DNA from 3 places in the Dickeya aquatica genome. Region 1 is predicted to be linked to each of the others. Evidence: riboswitches for the same ligand, from Rfam matches in the RefSeq annotation. Region 1 holds a riboswitch; each other region holds the start of a gene.

Evidence for each region. A riboswitch is a leader RNA that binds a small molecule or an ion and turns the genes downstream of it on or off. The one in region 1 is predicted to bind thiamine pyrophosphate.
Region 2: linked by a shared signal. The riboswitch ahead of thiD (bifunctional hydroxymethylpyrimidine kinase/phosphomethylpyrimidine kinase) and the one ahead of thiC (phosphomethylpyrimidine synthase ThiC) in region 1 are both predicted to bind thiamine pyrophosphate.
Region 3: linked by a shared signal. The riboswitch ahead of thiB (thiamine ABC transporter substrate binding subunit) and the one ahead of thiC (phosphomethylpyrimidine synthase ThiC) in region 1 are both predicted to bind thiamine pyrophosphate.

What each region holds. Positions count from the first base shown of each region.
Region 1 covers NZ_LT615367.1:310,908-317,072, forward strand. Annotated here, with positions in the region: gene thiS (sulfur carrier protein ThiS) at 1-112, opposite strand, end outside; gene DAQ1742_RS01415 (HesA/MoeB/ThiF family protein) at 96-857, opposite strand; gene thiE (thiamine phosphate synthase) at 847-1,494, opposite strand; gene thiC (phosphomethylpyrimidine synthase ThiC) at 1,494-3,455, opposite strand; TPP riboswitch at 3,599-3,714, opposite strand; gene nudC (NAD(+) diphosphatase) at 3,957-4,730, shown strand; gene hemE (uroporphyrinogen decarboxylase) at 4,783-5,856, shown strand; gene nfi (deoxyribonuclease V) at 5,856-6,165, shown strand, end outside.
Region 2 covers NZ_LT615367.1:1,113,486-1,119,650, forward strand. Annotated here, with positions in the region: gene DAQ1742_RS05110 (DUF3750 domain-containing protein) at 1-451, shown strand, start outside; gene DAQ1742_RS05115 (hypothetical protein) at 535-978, shown strand; partial or broken gene DAQ1742_RS05120 (DUF2891 domain-containing protein) at 1,215-1,334, shown strand; gene DAQ1742_RS05125 (VOC family protein) at 1,554-1,952, shown strand; TPP riboswitch at 2,060-2,160, shown strand; gene thiD (bifunctional hydroxymethylpyrimidine kinase/phosphomethylpyrimidine kinase) at 2,321-3,127, shown strand; gene psiE (phosphate-starvation-inducible protein PsiE) at 3,325-3,732, shown strand; gene trhP (prephenate-dependent tRNA uridine(34) hydroxylase TrhP) at 3,954-5,330, opposite strand; gene DAQ1742_RS05145 (glutathione S-transferase family protein) at 5,531-6,165, opposite strand, start outside.
Region 3 covers NZ_LT615367.1:3,847,887-3,854,051, reverse strand. Annotated here, with positions in the region: gene ilvB (acetolactate synthase large subunit) at 1-924, opposite strand, end outside; gene DAQ1742_RS17470 (ilvB operon leader peptide IvbL) at 1,036-1,137, opposite strand; gene thiQ (thiamine ABC transporter ATP-binding protein ThiQ) at 1,274-1,966, opposite strand; gene thiP (thiamine/thiamine pyrophosphate ABC transporter permease ThiP) at 1,953-3,578, opposite strand; gene thiB (thiamine ABC transporter substrate binding subunit) at 3,554-4,522, opposite strand; TPP riboswitch at 4,595-4,702, opposite strand; gene sgrR (HTH-type transcriptional regulator SgrR) at 4,777-6,165, opposite strand, start outside.

The sequences.
Region 1 (6,165 bases):
GATGGATAGCCAGTGCGGTGCCCGGCTGTAGCCGGTTAAGCCGCTCAAGCAACTGTTGCACGGTAAGGCCGTCTGGCAACGTCATGGCATCGTCATTAAGCCGAATGTGCATGTGCGCCTCCGCAGACCGGGCACGCCGGGGTGCGCGTTAATTGCAGCGTGTGCCACTGCTGCTGACGTGCCTCGAACAGCCGCAGTTTGCCGTCCAGCGGCGAGGGGAGGCCGCACAGTAACTTGATGGCCTCCAGCGCCTGTAGCGTGCCCATCACGCCGACGACCGGGCCGAGCACGCCCGCGGTGCGGCAGTTGCGCTGCGGTTCGTCGGCCTGCGGGTAGAGGCAGGCGTAGCAGCCGTGCCGAAACGGCGGCGTCAACACCAGCAACTGGCCGCTAAACCCTACGGCGCTGGCGCTGATGAGCGGTTTTTGCGCGGCGACACAGGCGGCGTTAACCGCATGGCGGGTGGCCATGTTGTCGCAGCAATCCAGCACCAAATCGACTTGCGCCACCGCGGTGGCCAGCGATTCGCCTTCAAGCCGGGTGGTCAGCGCGAGGGTTGTCACCAACGGATTAAGGGCTTGCAGCGCATGATGGGCCAGCAGCGCTTTGGGGCTATCCACGTCAGCGCTGCGATAGAGAATTTGGCGTTGCAGATTAGAGAGGTGCAGCGTGTCGTGGTCGGCAAGCGTGAGCGTGCCAACGCCAGCGGCGGCCAGATAGAGCGCGGCTGGTGAACCCAGCCCGCCCAGCCCGACCAACAGCACACGGGCAGCCGCCAGCTTCTGCTGCCCGTCCTGACCGATATCTTCCAGTAACAGATGGCGGCTATAGCGCATAAAGGCCTTGTCATCGAGCATAGTCTGCCCCCTTGCCTTCAATCAGGTGAAGCAATGTCGCGGTGGCGGCACGCCAGTCCGCGGCCTGTGTGATGGCGCTGACCACGGCGATGCTGCCCACACCGCTTGCCAGCACCTCGGGCACTCGCGCAAGGCTGATGCCGCCGATAGCGACGCAGGGAATACGCCCCGCCAGTTGCTGTACCTGCCGCGCCAGCGCAGCCAGCCCTTGTGGTGCTGATGGCATCGCTTTGGTTTGGGTGGGAAAGATGTGGCCGAGCGCGATGTACGAGGGCTGGATGGCGATAGCACGCGCCAGCTCAGTATCGTCATGGGTTGATACGCCCAGACGTAGCCCGGCGGCGTGAATCGCCTCCAGATCGGCGGTATCAAGATCCTCCTGACCCAGGTGTACGCCGTATGCCTGATGCCTGACGGCCAGTTGCCAGTAATCATTGATAAACAGCCGGGCCTGATACCGGCGGCCAAGGGCAATCGCCCGGATAATGTCAGGCTCGGCCTGCTCTGCCGGCTGGTCTTTGATACGCAACTGGAGAGTGCGAACGCCCGCATCCAGCAGGCGTTCAATCCACGCTACGCTATCGACCACCGGATAAAGCCCCAGTCGGGCATCGGTGGCGGGAAACGCGCGGCTCATCAGCGCTCCTCCTGCGGCAGGCTGGTAGCGGTGTGGTACAGCTCGCTACCGCGGGCGCGGAATTCGGCGGACATGTTTGCCATGCCGGCGTCTATCGGTTGCGCTTCCTGACGGGCGGCGTAGTCGCGCACTTCCTGCGTTATTTTCATGGAGCAGAATTTCGGCCCGCACATCGAGCAGAAATGCGCCACCTTGCCGGATTCCTGCGGCAGGGTTTCATCGTGGTAGGCACGGGCGGTTTCCGGGTCGAGCGCCAGATTAAACTGGTCTTCCCAGCGGAATTCAAAGCGCGCCTTGGACATGGCGTTATCGCGGATTTGCGCACCGGGGTGGCCTTTGGCTAAATCAGCGGCATGGGCGGCAATCTTGTAGGTGATAAGCCCTTGTTTGACGTCGTTTTTGTTTGGCAGCCCCAGATGCTCTTTCGGCGTGACATAACACAGCATGGCGCAGCCAAACCAGCCTATCATCGCCGCGCCAATGCCGGAGGTGAAATGGTCATAACCGGGCGCGATATCCGTGGTAAGCGGGCCGAGGGTGTAAAACGGCGCTTCGTGGCAGTGCTCCAGCTCCTCGGTCATGTTGCGCTGGATCATCTGCATCGGCACATGGCCGGGGCCTTCTATCATCACCTGCACATCGTATTCCCAGGCGATTTTGGTCAGTTCACCCAGCGTGTGCAGCTCGGCAAACTGTGCGTCGTCGTTGGCATCCTGAATCGAGCCGGGGCGCAGGCCATCACCCAGCGACAGCGCGACGTCATAGGCGGCACAGATTTCGCAAATTTCACGGAAATGCTGGTAGAGGAAGTTCTCCTGATGGTGCGACAGGCACCATTTCGCCATGATGGAGCCGCCGCGCGAGACAATGCCGGTCAGGCGTTTGGCGGTCATCGGTACGTAACGCAGCAACACACCGGCGTGAATGGTGAAGTAGTCTACCCCTTGTTCGGCCTGCTCCAGCAGGGTGTCGCGGAACAGTTCCCAGCTCAGGTTTTCCGCGATGCCGTTGACCTTTTCCAGTGCCTGATAAATCGGCACCGTGCCGATAGGCACCGGGCTGTTGCGCAAGATCCATTCGCGGGTTTCGTGGATATAACGCCCGGTCGAGAGATCCATCACCGTGTCTGCGCCCCAGCGTGTCGCCCAGACCAGTTTTTCCACTTCTTCCTCAATCGAGGAACTGACCGAAGAGTTACCGATATTGGCGTTCACTTTGACCAGAAAATTGCGGCCGATAATCATCGGCTCCGATTCCGGGTGATTGATGTTAGCCGGAATAATCGCGCCGCCGGCCGCCACTTCCTCGCGCACGAACGCTGGCGTGATGTTCTCTGGCAAGCGAGCGCCAAAGTGGTGGCCGGGATGCTGCTGGCGCAGCACGGCGCTGCGAATACGTTCGCGCCCCATATTTTCACGGATGGCGATAAACTCCATTTCCGGCGTGATAATACCGCGCCGCGCGTAGTGCAGTTGGGTGACGCGGCAACCGGTTTTGGCGCGCAGCGGTTGCGGCAGGTGTTCAAAACGCAGATGTTCAATGCCGATGTCGGCCAGCCGTTGCTGGGTAAAGCCGGAGCTGGCTTGCGCTAATGTTTCGGTGTCGCCGCGTTCGGCAATCCAGCCGGCCCGCAGGCGGTGCAGGCCGCGATGGACATCAATTCCGGTGGCCGGGTCGCCATAGGGCCCGGCGGTGTCATACACCGGCACGGCTTCGTTGGGCTCATGGTGCGGGTTGTCGCGGCTGCCGCCTGTCAGCGTCGGGCTTAGCTGGATTTCCCGCATCGGTACGCGAATGTCCGGGCGAGATCCGGTCAGATAAATACGCTGTGAATTGGGAAAGTTTGTGCCGCGCAGTGTGTCGATAAACTGCTGGGCCGCCGCGCGTTGTTCACGACGACCGGCCGCCGCCGTTTGTGCGAAAACACGCGCTTCTGTAGACGAGGTTGGTTCTGTAGACATAGCAAATTCCTGTTGGTTAAAGGAAAAATTGCTTGTCTGGAGCTCGCAGGGAGTAATGGCTGGATGCCGACCCGCTGGCACCCGCAATGTGACGTAACGCCTTGCGGGTGCGGCGACAACCTGAGGTTGCGCCTGGGGCTGGCAATGTGCTTACTCTTGTTCCCTTCGCAGGTCTTAACCTGATCAGGTTCCGCGGATCCCGAATTAACGGTCTCAGCCTGCTCGCCATAAGGCGCGCTAGGCACTCCGACAAGATTTGCCCCGGGTGGGGCCATAGAAAACAGTGACACTGTATGCGTGTCGCAGGGTGGCGTCAATGGTGAAACCGCCGGATACCGGTGTGCAAGCACATTGCCAAGGTTTTTGCCACGCCGGATAATGGCGGCACACGACAAGTCGGCCCGGTTGTTTTGATAATAAAACCGGTTGAGAGTAAAACGCATTGAGAGCGAAACCGGATCAAATGTGAAGCCGGGTCACCAGCGGGAGTGATAAAAAAAGATGGACGTGACGCTGAAAGGTGATGAGCAGGGCTGGTGGGTGGTCTATCACCAGCATCAGATATGGCTGCCGCAAGGCGAGTTGCCGCAGGGCACGGCAGCGCAGTGGCAATTACAGCAGTGTTCGGCGTGTCAGGTTGGCGAGTGGCAAGGTGAGCCGGTGTGGCTGGTACTGCAAGATCGGGCGCGGGAGATGGGGTCGGTGCGCCAATTGCTCAGCCAGGATGCCGGGCTGTTTCAACTGGCGGGGCGCGCGGTACAACTGGCCGAGTTTTATCGCTCACACCGTTTTTGTGGCTACTGCGGCCAGACGATGACTACCAGTACCACGGAGCTGGCCTGCTTATGTCCGCAGTGTAAAGAGCGCTACTACCCACAGATTGCGCCTTGCGTGATTGTTGCCATCCGTCATCACGATAAAATCTTGCTGGCGCAGCATTTGCGTCATAAGGGCAATATGTATACGGTGCTGGCTGGGTTTGTTGAAGTCGGCGAAACGCTGGAGCAGGCAGCGATGCGCGAGGTGATGGAAGAGAGCCAGATTCGCATCAAGAACCTGCGCTATGTTTGCTCGCAGCCCTGGCCGTTTCCCCATTCGCTGATGACCGCATTTATGGCGGATTATGACGGCGGTGAGCTGAAACATGACCCTTCTGAACTGCGTGCGGCGGGCTGGTTCCGCTACGATAGCTTGCCGGAACTGCCGCCACCGGGTACGGTTGCCCGCCGTTTGATTGAGGACACCGTCGTGCTGTGCCGTGACACGGCGCAGTGAGCAAGGGCCTGCGGCAATCATGCCTGAGAAAGGCGTAATCAAGGAAAAAATCATGACTGATCTGAAAAATGATCGCTATCTGCGAGCATTATTACGCCAGCCGGTGGATGTCACCCCCGTATGGATGATGCGCCAGGCCGGGCGTTATCTGCCGGAGTATCGGGCAACGCGCACACAGGCCGGGGATTTTATGTCTCTGTGTAAAAACGCGGAACTGGCCTGTGAAGTGACGCTCCAGCCGCTGCGGCGCTATGCGCTTGATGCCGCCATTCTGTTTTCCGACATTCTCACGGTGCCGGATGCAATGGGCCTGGGACTTTACTTTGAAGCCGGAGAAGGCCCGCGTTTTACTTCCCCCGTCACCTGTCGGGCCGATGTGGAAAAACTGCCGGTGCCGGACCCGGAGCAGGAACTGGGTTACGTGATGAATGCGGTGCGTACCATTCGCCGTAATCTGGCCGGTGCGGTACCGCTGATCGGTTTTTCCGGCAGCCCGTGGACGCTGGCGACCTATATGGTTGAAGGCGGCAGCAGCAAAGCGTTCACCGTTATCAAGAAAATGATGTTTGCCGAACCGCAAACCCTGCATCTGTTACTCGATAAACTGGCTGATAGCGTCACGCTCTACCTGAATGCGCAAATTCGTGCGGGCGCACAGGCCGTGATGATTTTTGACACCTGGGGTGGTGCATTGAGCGGGGCGGCTTACCGCGAGTTTTCGCTGCATTACATGCACAAAATTGTCGATGGCTTGCAGCGTGAGCACGAAGGGCGGCGGGTGCCAGTGACGCTGTTTACCAAAGGCGGCGGCCAGTGGCTGGAAGCGATGGCCGATACCGGCTGTGATGCGCTTGGGCTTGACTGGACGACCGACATTGCCGATGCCCGTCGTCGCGTGGGCCACCGGGTGGCCTTACAGGGTAACATGGACCCTTCCATGCTCTATGCTCCTGCGGCGCGTATTGAACAGGAGGTGGCGAGCATTCTGGCCGGTTTTGGCGCAGGCAATGGCCATGTGTTTAACCTCGGGCATGGTATCCATCAGGATGTGCCGCCTGAGCACGCCGGGGTGTTTGTTGAGGCGGTGCACCGGTTGTCTGCGCCCTATCATCAGGATAACGCGTGATGGATCTCAATGCGCTGCGGGCAGCCCAGCGCGACAAGGCCGCACAGGTGATACGTCACGATGATTTGCCGTTTGCACAGCCGACGCTGATTGCCGGGGCGGATGTCGGATTTGAACAGGCGGGAGCCGTTACCCGCGCGGCCCTGGTTGTGCTGAGTTACCCCTCGCTGCAACCGGTGGAGTACCAGATTGCGCGTATTCCTACGCTGATGCCTTATCTTCCCGGCCTGTTATCATTTCGGGAGTGTCCGGCGCTGTTGGCGGCGTGGGCGCTGTTGCAACATCGCCCGGATTTGCTGTTCGTTGACG
Region 2 (6,165 bases), 800 kb from region 1:
GGATGTGGTTCGTCGTAACTCTACGCCGGTGCCTGATGGCTACTGGTTCGGCTCGCAGCCCCATGTGCTGGTGACGCACCGGGGCAAGGCCGCAGAGGCGATGATCCCCAACATTGAGCAGGCGGTGAAAAGCTACCCCTGGCCTCACACTTACCATGCCTGGCCCGGCCCTAACAGCAACACGTTTATGGCGCATATCGGCCGTGAAGTGCCGGAGCTGAAGCTAGATTTGCCCGCTAATGCGATAGGCAAAGACTTTCGGGCTCTGACGAACCCGGTGGGGCTCTCTTCATCGGGTAAAGGTGTGCAGGTGTCCGTGTTGGGGATGCTTGGCCTTAATCTTGGCATAGAAGAGGGGATTGAGGTGAATGTGCTGGGGGTTAATCTTGGTGTAGACCTAAACCCTCCGGCATTGCGGTTGCCGTTTATTGGCCGCCTCGGGTATGACTAAGGCGTTTTTCTGGTGGGCACAAGTGATGTGTTGCGGGAAGGGTGTCTGCTTAATCGATTTGCCAGCCTGGTGAGAGGATATTGATGCTAGTACGAAAAAAAGCCATAGCGCTGTTGTGCCTGTTGATGAGTGTGTCGGCGTATGCTAATGCCAAAACGCAGGGGAATGCTGACAGCATGAGTTATCAGGGCATGAATGCGACCACCGATAGCATGGGCAATACGACCTATCGGGACAAAAATGGCCGGATGCTTGGGTCAGCCTCGACGGATAACACCAGCGGAAACACCACGTACCGTAATGCTAACGGCTCTATCGTCGGGAGCGCCAATACCAGTAATAGTGGTGAAACAACATACCGAAACCCAAATGGCGGGATAGTGGGGTCAGCGTCAACAGGCATGACGGGCACCACCACCTACCGTGACAGAAACGGCAAGATAGTCGGGAGCTCCACCTCGGACAGCAGCGGCAGAAAAACGTACCGTAATGCCAATGGTTCGATTGTCGATCGTTTGCAGTACTAACCCGTGCGCAGCATGGTCTGGCCACCAGGCTGTGCTTTCTCATTTCACCCCGTTTTCTCTCTCACCTTCCACCCAAAACGTTTCTCTCGTTGAGGGGCAACGTAACCTATTGAAACGGATTATTTCCCCTCTTTGCGACAAAACCGTTGATTCATTTTTTAACCTAATGTTTTTATTGGAAATAATATTTTAGTTCAGTAGGTTAGCGATAAAAAGACGTGATGGTGATTGCCAGTGCCGGGCATCATCTGGCGGCCAGTATCAATCATGTGGTGGGAAGCCACTATGGCGGCGGGCATAGGCTGGCAAGCTTTGCGATGCTGGCGCTGGATCCCGTGCCAGACACTCAAGGTTGATTTAATAAAAAATCACTTTTAATGCATAAATAATTGTTTTTTTTCGATCTGGATCAGGATTTCCCTCAGCAAACCTGACTATGTTGATGATTCACTGGTGAATGTGCCTGGCAGATAGCTTGTCTTCTGGCGAGGTGTTATCACGGGAGCAGTGTTATCATCGGTGAGGCGTTATCACCGGTGAAGCGCCATCACAGGCTGTAGTCAGGGGGAATAAATATGCAGGAGCAATTGAGTATCCCGGTGTCCGATTTATATCGCAGTCAGCGCTTTTATCAGCAGGCGCTCAAGCCGCTGGGGTATGAGCAGATCAAAGACATGAAATTTGCCGTGAGTTTTTCCGTGTTGGGCGGCTATGGTCTGGTGGCTGACTCTGGCGTCGAGTTTTGGCTATTTCAAGGGGAAGTGAGTACGCGGCCTGCGGCGCAGGTTGTCTTTGGTGTCTCATCAAAAGCCGTAGTGGATGCCTTTTTTAGCGCAGCCCTTGCCGCTGGCGGGCAGGATAAGGGGAAACCCGGTGTACAGACCTCGCGCCATCCTGATGAGTACGCCGCTTTTGTGTGTGATCCCGATGGCTACACGGTCGCCGTGGTGTGCTGTCAGGCAGCGATGGCATAACTGTGTGGTGTGTCCGGGGGCAGGGTTTAGCCGCGTTGCTTATCACCTTTACGCCCGCGCTCTATTTTTCAGCCTTGACCTTTATGACCAAGGCTTCCAATAATGGCTCCGTTGACTCGGGGTGCCGCTTCCTATTCAGAACGGCTGAGAAATACCCGTATTACCTGAACTGGATAATGCCAGCGTAGGGAAGTCACGGTATCCCACCGGCTACCGCCTTCTTTCACGCCGGTTGGGAGGTTTATGTTCGCTCGACCTGTCTTTTTTGTGCTCACCACGCTTTTTCCTTTGTCTGCCGGGGTGCTTCGGCCTGTGTTTTTCTGCCGCATTCACGCTGATGTTGTTACTGTTGCCCCGGTGGTGTGCTGATGAAAACCCCGATTAATGCACTGACTATTGCCGGAACGGATCCCAGCGGCGGCGCGGGCATTCAGGCTGACCTGAAAACCTTTTCGGCACTCGGTGCCTACGGCACCAGTGTTATTACGGCACTGGTGGCGCAAAATACACGCGGCGTGCAGTCGGTGTACCGCATTGAAGCTGCCTTTGTGGCGGCCCAACTGGATTCGGTACTCAGCGATGTGCGTATCGATAGCGCAAAAATTGGTATGTTGTCGCACACCGCGATAGTTGAGGTGGTTGCGCACGCGTTGCAGGGCTATGCGTTGCCGTATGTGGTGCTTGATACCGTGATGCTGGCCAAAAGTGGCGATCCGCTACTGACAGACGACGCTGTTGCGGCTCTGCGCCAGCTTTTGCTGCCGCAGGTTTCGCTTATTACCCCTAACCTGCCAGAGGCTGCGGCACTGTTGCGCTGCCAGATTGCCGATAATGAGCATGAGATGTGCCAGCAAGGAGAGGCGTTGCTGGCAATGGGCTGCCAGGCGGTGCTGATGAAAGGCGGGCACCTTAATCAGCCGGATAGCCCGGACTGGCTGTTCTTACCTGATGCCGGGCCTGTCAGGTGCAACGGTGTGCGTGTTAACACCCGTCACACCCACGGCACTGGCTGTACGCTCTCTGCTGCGCTGGCGGCATTACGCCCTCGTCATGATAATTGGTTACAGACACTCGCTGCGGCGAAAGCCTATTTGCACGGTGCACTCGAGCAGGCTGATGCGCTGGAGGTGGGGCAGGGGATTGGCCCGGTACACCATTTTCACCGCTGGTGGTAAGAACTGTCTGAGATAAGAAAATTCGATGCCGGTTGAGGAATATTGCATAGACAGCCTGACATGGGCTGAGTAATTTGTGATCTGTATCATGTTATTGCCGACGGTGTACCCAAAAAGCTCACCGGTTTTACGGCGTTTTGTCTGTCGGCTGGGCGATATGGCTGCCCGGCTGTTTAGTTTTTGGAGGAATAAGAATTATGGCAGGTTCGGCACGCGCGGTGATGGTCGCCAGGGGGTTGCAGACCATACTCAATGTCGGTTTGCTGGTGCTGGCGGTGATTTTGGTGGTGTTTCTCGGCAAGGAGACCTGGCATTTGGCGACGGTGTTGCTGGTCAGCAATGAGAAAGAGTCCTCCTATATGCTGATTGAAAGCCTGGTGATTTATTTTCTTTATTTTGAGTTTTTGGCGCTGATCGTGAAGTATTTTTTGTCGGGCTATCACTTCCCGCTGCGCTATTTTATCTATATCGGCATTACGGCGATTGTGCGCCTGATTATTGTTGACCATAAAAACCCGGCTGACACTTTCACCTATTCCGGGGCCATCCTGATCCTGGTCGTCACGTTATATCTGGTAAACAGCCCGCGCCTGAAACGGGAGTAGCGATGGGTTTGGGCTGGTACAAAGAAAAGGGCCAACTCAAGGGAGATTGAGCTGGCCTAAGGAGGTGGTTCCTAATGTAGGACGATGTCACTACGCTTAATTTTTTTGTTCTGTATTTTCTCAGCGCTGCAATAATAACCAGTTGACCGTGCGATTGATGTGACCAGATTCTAAAAAATGTCACATTAGCGGTGAAACTGTCATCTTTTTCACAGGGTTTCTCACTGAGCGTGCGGATTGCGGGTGCTGGTGCCAGGTAAGTTACGCAGCAGCAAGGCGTATTCCAGCGCGATGTCATCAGGGACGGGCAAATAAACGATGTGGCCATCTCCTGGTGCAACGTCAACCGGCTGACCTTTCTTATTGAGCAAGGTCGTCACGGTAAACTGGATATTACCGCCCGGTGTCATCATCTCCACGCTGTCGCCACACGCAAACTTGTTTTTGACGGCGACTTCGGCTAAGCCGTCGCGGCGCTGGCCGGTAAATTCCCCGACGAACTGCTGGCGATCGGAGACAGAATAACCGTACTCGTAAGTCTGGTAATCTTCATGCACATGGCGGCGCAAGAAACCTTCGGTGTAACCGCGGTGCGCCAGCCCTTCCAGCGTTTGCAGCAGGGTCGGGTCAAAGGGTTTGCCCGCGGCGGCATCATCGATGGCCTGACGATAAACCTGCGCTGTGCGGGCACAGTAGTAGAACGATTTGGTGCGGCCTTCAATTTTCAGTGAATGGACGCCCATTTTGGTCAACCGCTCGACATGCTGAATGGCGCGCAGGTCGCGGGAGTTCATGATGTAGGTACCGTGCTCGTCTTCAAAAGCACTCATGTACTCGCCCGGCCGCTGGCTCTCTTCGAGCATGAACACTTTATCCGTTGGTGCGCCGATGCCGAGCGTCGGTTCAACGGTGGCACTGTCTATCTCTTTGATGGCAATCGGGTCATGAAGATGCACGATGTTACCGGTGTCATCCTCTTTGCCCTCCTGCACGTTATACTCCCAGCGGCAGGCGTTGGTGCAGGTGCCCTGGTTTGGGTCGCGCTTGTTGATATAACCAGAGAGCAGGCAGCGCCCGGAGTAGGCCATACACAATGCCCCGTGCACGAAAATCTCCAGCTCCATTTCCGGCACCTGAGTGCGGATTTCCTCAATTTCCTCAAGCGACAGCTCGCGTGAGAGGATGACCCGGCTCAACCCCATCTGCTGCCAGAATTTCACCGTCGCCCAGTTTACCGCATTGGCCTGTACTGACAGGTGAACCGGCATCTGTGGAAAGTTTTCCCGCACCAGCATGATGAGCCCTGGGTCAGACATGATGAGCGCATCCGGCTGCATGTCGATAACGGGCTGCAAGTCACGCAAGAACGTTTTCAGCTTGGCGTTATGAGGGGCAATATTCACCACCACATAGAACTTTTTCCCCAGCGCATGCGCCTCGCTGATGGCTTGCGCCAGCGTCTGGTGGTTGAATTCATTGTTACGCACCCGCAGGCTGTAACGGGGCTGGCCGGCGTAAATCGCATCTGCGCCGTAAGCAAAGGCGTAACGCATATTTTTCAGCGTACCGGCCGGAGACAGTAATTCTGGTTTGAACATGATTTCTCTCGAGTCTGATCACAGGTCAGGCTGCTCCCGTCAGGGAGCAGTTAAAGGCGGCCGATTCTAGCGCCAACGGCAGTAAAAATCAGTAGTCAGCTTACAAAAAGTAGGCCTTGTATGAGGAACCGCCGGGGGCTCTCGGGGTGTCGGGCACGCAGTGACCGGTGCCGGGGCGTCATTTTCATGACTGATGCCACTTAATACCGGGCGACCCCGGCAGAGGGGCCAATCTGTTCACGCCCGTGGGGGCGTTCAAAGTCCACTAGCGGCCCTTTGGGGATGATCCCGGTCGGGTTCAGCCACAAGATACTGTAGTAACCGGTTTTGATGTGCCCGATGTTGACCGTCTCTTTCACGCCCGGCCATTGGTAGAGCTCGCGCAAATACCCGGCGAGCTGCGGGTAGTCTTCGAGGCGGCGCAAGTTACATTTAAATGCGCCATGGTAAGCGGCATCAAAACGAATCAGTGTGACGAACAAGCGCCAGTCGGCTTCGGTCACGGTATCACCGGCCAGATAACGGTGTTGCTCAAGGTGTGCCTCTACGGTATCAAGCGCTGTAAACAGATTGACGACAGCGTGTTCGTAGTGTTCCTGTGTTTTGGCAAAACCGGTTTTGTAGACCCCATTGTTGATATGGTCATAAATCAGGCTATTCCAGTGGTCGATGGCTGGTTGCAGCGTGGGTGGGTAGAAATCCAGCGTGTTGCCTGTCAGTGAATTAAACGCATGGTTGAACAGGCGAATAATCTCTGCCGATTCATTGTTGACGATGCGGCCTTCTTGCCTGTCCCACAGTACCGGGACGGAGACTTTCCCCGTGTAGTGCGCAT
Region 3 (6,165 bases), 960 kb from region 1:
GATTTTGCCAAGCTCGGCCGGGTCGATATCAATGTGAATGACGCTGGCATCTGGGCAGAACTGTTCGGCTTTGCCGATAGCGCGGTCATCAAAGCGCGCGCCGAGCACGATAAGCAGGTCGGATTGTTGCAGGATAAGGTTGGTACAGCGGGCGGCGTGCATTCCTAACATGCCAAGCGACAGCGGGTGGTCAACCGGCATGGCACCGAGCGCCATCAGCGTCATGGTGGTGGGCAGACCGGCGCGCTCCGCCAGTTCGATGGCTTGCTGATGCGCTCCGGCGCTGATGATGCCACCGCCCAGATACAGAATCGGCCGTTTGGCCTGATTGATAAGCGCGGCTGCCTTATGGATGGCCGCATCGTCAACTGCCGGAGTGGCTGGCAGCACGGCTGGTTCGGGCAATCGGTCAAGTTCAATGGTCGCGGTTTGTACATCTTTGGGAATGTCCACCCAGACCGGGCCGGGGCGGCCCGTTTGTGCCAGCCGGAAGGCATCGTGGATGACGCGCGGTAGTTCGTTGATGTCGCGTACCAGATAGTTGTGTTTGGTGACCGGAATCGAGATGCCATAGGTGTCAACTTCCTGAAACGCATCTGTACCAATCATGCCGGAAGAAACCTGCGCGGTGATGCACACCAGCGGGATGGAGTCGAGCTTGGCATCGGCGATGGCGGTCAGCAGGTTGGTGGCTCCCGGCCCGCTGGAGGCCATGCAGACGGCGGCGTTACCGCTGACGCGTGCCATCCCCTGGGCGATAAACCCGGCTCCCTGTTCATGGCGGGCCAGCACATGGCGAATGGTCTGGCTTTTGCCCAGTGCATCGTACAATGGTAACGCCGCACCGCCGGGAATGCCGGTCACGGTAGTAATGCCTTGCTGTTCCAGCAGGCGGATGATCAGCTCCGCGCCTGTATAACGCATAATCCTGTCCTTTTTCAGAGCCGGTGTCAGGAGAGCGGGGAGGGTAGAAAGCAGAAACCCCGCTCGGCTTGCGCCGGCGGGGTTTGGAATCTCGGTTTGATTCGGAACCCGTTACGGCGCGCTGCCGACCACGACCACCACGCGCACGACGACGACCGCGTCAAGCAGCGCGGTGTTGTTTAGTAGTGCGAAAGTAGCGGCGGTGTGTTTCACGGAGAACCTTTGTTCGTTTTGGTTAATTAGCGCACCCATATAAGCATGGGTGTGGAAAAGCCGACAAGGCTTTACCACCATAAAAAGGTAAAATCGTGCTGAATGTCACGTTTTTTTTGCAAAGACAGCAAGCACGTTATGCCAGTCCCAGCATTCTGGCCGCTTCAGGGTGGTGTGACAGCATGGTGGTTTGGCCGTCGTAACCAATCTGGCCTTGCGCAACCAACAGGCTACGCGGCGCGATGCGCAGCGCATCATCCAGTTGGTGGGACACCATCAGCAGCGTCAGTGAGCGCTCCTGACAGATGTGTTCGACCAGTGCCAGCATCTCCTGGCGCAGTGCCGGGTCGAGCGCGGAAAACGGTTCGTCAAGCAGCAAGATCGGTTGCTGGCGAATCAGGCAGCGTGCCAGTGCGGCCCGCTGGCGCTGACCGCCGGACACCTGCGCAGGCAGGCGCTCCAGCAAACCGCTTAACCCCATGCGCCCGGCGATGTCATGCAGCGTCGCGTGTTGCGTGGCCGTCAGCTTCAGGCCGGGGTGTAAGCCGAGCGCGATATTCTGCCAAAGCGTCAGGTGGGCGAACAGGTTATTTTCCTGAAACAAAATCGACACCGGGCGTTGTGACGGCGCACTGGCGCGGTGGTCTTGCCCGTTGAGTATCAGTGCGCCGCTGTCCGCCATCAGGAAACCGGCTATCAGCGCCAGTAGCGTGCTCTTGCCTGCACCGCTGGGGCCAAGCACAGCAACCCGTTCACCGGGCTCAATGGTGACATCAAAGCGCATCGGCAGGTGTTGGTAGACGTAGGTCAGCGTATCAAGCGTTATCATTCTTGCCTGCCAGTTTCTCAATGAGCGTAAACAACAGAAAACACAGCGCCAGCAGTATCAGCGCGGTGACGGCTCCTTCGCTACTGCGATAAGCGCCGATTTGCTGATAGAGATAATACGGCAGGGTGCGAAACTGCTCGCTGCCAAACAGCGCGATGATGCCAAAATCCCCTACCGACAGCACACAGGCAAAGGCGAGCGCGCGTGCCAGCGGGGCACGCAAGGCGCGCAATTCCACCATCTTCAACCGTTGCCAGCCGCATAAACCCAGTGACTGGCACAGCCCGTTATAGCGCGCGGCGGTGTCATACATCGGGCCTTCGAGCACTTTCATCGCGTAGGGGATGGCCAGCAGGGCGTTGGTCAGCACCACCAGCGCGTAAGGTGACGAGGGTAGACCGACTGTGCGGTTAAACAGCAGAAAAAAGCCGCACGCCAGCACGATGCCGGGCATCGCCAGAATCAGCATGCCGCTGAGATCCAGCCATTGTGCCGCCAGCGGTTGCTGGCGTAAGCGCAGTGTCCGGCTGCTCCACAGCAGCATCAGCGTCAGGCACACGCTCACCATCCCGGCGGCCAGTGCCACGCTAAGCGAGGTGCCCAGCGCCTGCCAGAGTGCGGGCTGGGCGAAGACGGTGCGCAGCGATGGGTTAATGCCATCCGCCAGCACCGCCAGCAGCGGCGGCAAGAGCAGAGCGAGCGCCAGCGTAATGATCAGCGTGTCGCACAGGCGGCTCCACCGGCTGTCTTGCGGGTCACGCCAGTGCAGGCGCTGGCTGGTGCCTGGCGCAAGCCAGTGGCTGAGGCGCTGGCTTGCGAGCAGCAGCGTCAGGCAGCAACACAGTTGCAAAAGCGCCAGCAGCGCTGCGCGCGCCGGGTCATAGTCAAAGCTCAGGGCCTGATAAATCGCCAGTTCAAGGGTGGTGGCCTGCGGGCCGCCGCCGAGCGCCAGTACGGTGGCAAAGCTTGAAAAACAGAGCATAAAAATCAGCGCGCCTGCGGGCAGCAACTGGCGGCGCAGCCACGGCCACTCCACCAGCCGAAAAAAGTCCATGCCGCGCAGGCCAAGCTGGGCGGCCAACTGGCGTTGTTCGGTGGGAATATTTTCCAGCGTTTGTAAAAACAGCCGCGTTGCCAGCGGCAGATTAAAAAAGACGTGGGCCAGTAAAATGCCCGGCAAGCCATAGGGCGAAAACGTATAGGGAAGACCGAACAGGGCCAGCGCGTGCGCCAGCCAGCCCTCGCGGCCATAGACCCGTAACAGGCCGAAGACTGCCACCAGCACCGGCAGCACCAGCGTCATGGCGCACAGGCGCAATAGCCAGCGGTGGCCGGGAAAACGGCGGCGGTATAACGCCCTGGCAAGCAGCAAGGCCGGCCCCAGCGAGAGCGCTGAAGACAGCAGCGCCTGCCAGACGCTAAAACGCAGAACGTGCCACAGGTAGTGGTCTTGCCATAAGGCGAGCCAGGGGGCATCGCCCGCCTCGTACCACAGCGCGCCGAATGCCAGCAACGCGGTGGCGCACAGCAGCCCGGCGGCGAAAACGCCCGGCCACAGTGCTCCGGCAAGAAAACGCCGGGATGTTATCAACGGCTGACGGCGCGTTGCCATGCCTGCACCCAACCGGCACGCTGTTCTGCGACCTGCTGAGCGCTAAAGGTCAGTGCGTTGGCCGGTACGGATAAGTTTTGATAGCCTGCGGGCAGATCGGTACGGATAGCCGGATACATCCAGTTGGTGGTCGGGATCAGGTTTTGAACCGTCGGGCTGACCATAAATTGCAGGAACTGCGCCGCCAGTTGCGGGTTTTTGCTGCCTGCCAGCGGTGCGGCGACTTCCACTTGCAGGTAGTGGCCTTCGCTAAAGTTCGCTGCCGCATAGTTCTCTTTCTTCTCGGCAATTACATGGTAAGCCGGAGACGTGGTGTAACTGAGCACCAAATCCGCCTCGCCTTTCAGGAACAGGCCATAGGCCTCGCTCCAGCCTTTGGTAACGGTGACGGTTTTCGCCGCCAGTTTCTGCCAGGCATCCGGCGCGTTATCGCCGTACACTTTTTGCATCCACAGTAGCAGCCCCAGGCCCGGCGTGCTGGTGCGCGGATCTTCATAAATCACTTTCCACGCCTGCGGCCCTTCTACCAGCTCTTTGAGGCTGGCAGGCGGGTTTTTCAGTTTGTCTTTGTTGTAGACAAAGGCAAAGTAACCGTAGTCAAAGGGCAGGAACGTGGCGTTTTGCCAGCCGCCGGGCACCGCTAACGCACCCGTATCGATACCGTGTTTGGCAAACAGCCCGGTTTGTTCTGCCGCCTGCACCAGATTGTTATCCAGCCCCAGTACCACGTCGGCCGGGGTGTTTTTACCTTCCATGCGCAGACGGTTGAGCAGCGCCACACCATCTTCCAGCGCCACGAATTTCAGTTCGCAGTCACAGGTTTTTTCAAATGCGGTCTTGATAGACGGGCCTGGGCCCCATTCAGAGGAGAATGACTCGTAGGTGTAGACCGTGAGGGTGGATTTGGCGAACGCCGGGGCACTGAGCACCAGCAGGCAGGACATCAAGGCAGTAAGAGAATGTTTAAGCACTTTGCGCTCCAATATGTTGAAGGCGGCAAAGGTCTTTGAGCAGGCAAAGTATGCAATCTCAAATCCCTTCGCCGGTATTAACCGGATCAGGTTCGACGGGTATTTTCTCAGCGGCCCATGACACAATGCCCAGGCGCACCCCGTTGAGAACGGCGCTATTGTAGAGGGTTCGTTACAGCAGGAAAAGCGCGATTCGCGCGGCGGGCGATATTCCTTACGCCTGTCGTCTAGTCCCCCGGTGCAAACCAGGCGGATTTAAAATCAAACCAGCCCAGCGTGTTCATGCGCAGGCCGCGCATGTTGGCCTGCCCTTGCAGGCGCAGCCAGTGGTGGAACAGCGGGTGAATGGCCGCATCGCACACCAGTGATTGGCACCACTGCGCCAGATCCAGCTCGCCCTGATGCCATTGACGGGTGAGCCCATCAAGCTCACCATCAGCCAGGCAGTGGCGCAAAAGCGGTAGCTCGCACAGCATGGCGAAGACGGAAAACTCCAGCGGCAGATAAAAATTGGCGCTGCCAAGCCAGAGATCACCGGCCTCTTCTCCCTGGCACCACGCGTCGAACTCCAGCGTGCGCAGCGTCAGCTTCACGCCGTGCGCGGCCAGCAATTGCTGCATGATCCGGCTTATCACCGCGTATTCCGGGTGGTCACGATAACAGCTGAGGGTCAGCTCGGTCAGGCCGATGGGTTTGTCGCGCACCCTGCGCGGCGGGCTGTGATGCCAGCGTGGCAGCAGGCCATAGGCGGGCGACCAATCGCTCTGGTAGGGGCTTTGCGCCAGACTTAACATCGCCACCGGGCTGAGTACCTGAGATAACCAGTGGCGCACATCCGTGTCAGTCATGGCCGGGGAGCGGCGGTCAAACAGCAGGAAATAGCACCCTTCTTCCAGCCGGTTTTCCAGCTCATTATCGAGGGTGTCATCACCTTGCAGCGTGACGGTGCAGGCGGGGATCACCGGCGCATCGGGCAGCACCCAGATGCTCACCTCGTCAATCAGCGCCCGGTAGCCGAAGTAATCATCAAAGGCGTCTATTTTGAGCTGGTCGGGGCTGTTGCGGACCACCTGATACGGCCCGGTGCCAATTGGCTGGCGCATAAAATCGGGTAACGTCGGCCACTCTTTGGGCAGCATCATCGCCGCCACGCTGCCCAGTAACCACGGCAGCCAGCGGTCTGGCATATTGAGGTGGATATCCAGCACGAACGGCATCGGCGAGCGGATGTCTGTCAGGTGCGAAAACAGTGCCAGTGGCTTTAGCCGGTTTAGCGAGGCGATAACATCCTCCATCGTCAGCTCCCTGCCATGATGAAACCGGACGGCAGGGCGCAGGTAAAAACGCCAGTGCAGCGGCGACAGCGCCTGCCAATGGTGGGCGATATCCGCCAGCAGTTCCCCATTTTCCTCATTTAGCTGGGTCAGGCCGCTGAAAATCTGGCGTGCCAGATGCGTTTCCGAGCGGCGCAGCGCACTGCCGGGTAACAGGTTCAGCATCGGCCGGTAGTAGAGGATGCGCAGCAGGTGGCGTCCCTGACGCACGCGGCGGCCCAGATGGGACAGCACCATCTGGCGCACGGCGTCTTTATCACCCAGCAACTGCACCAGTTGGTC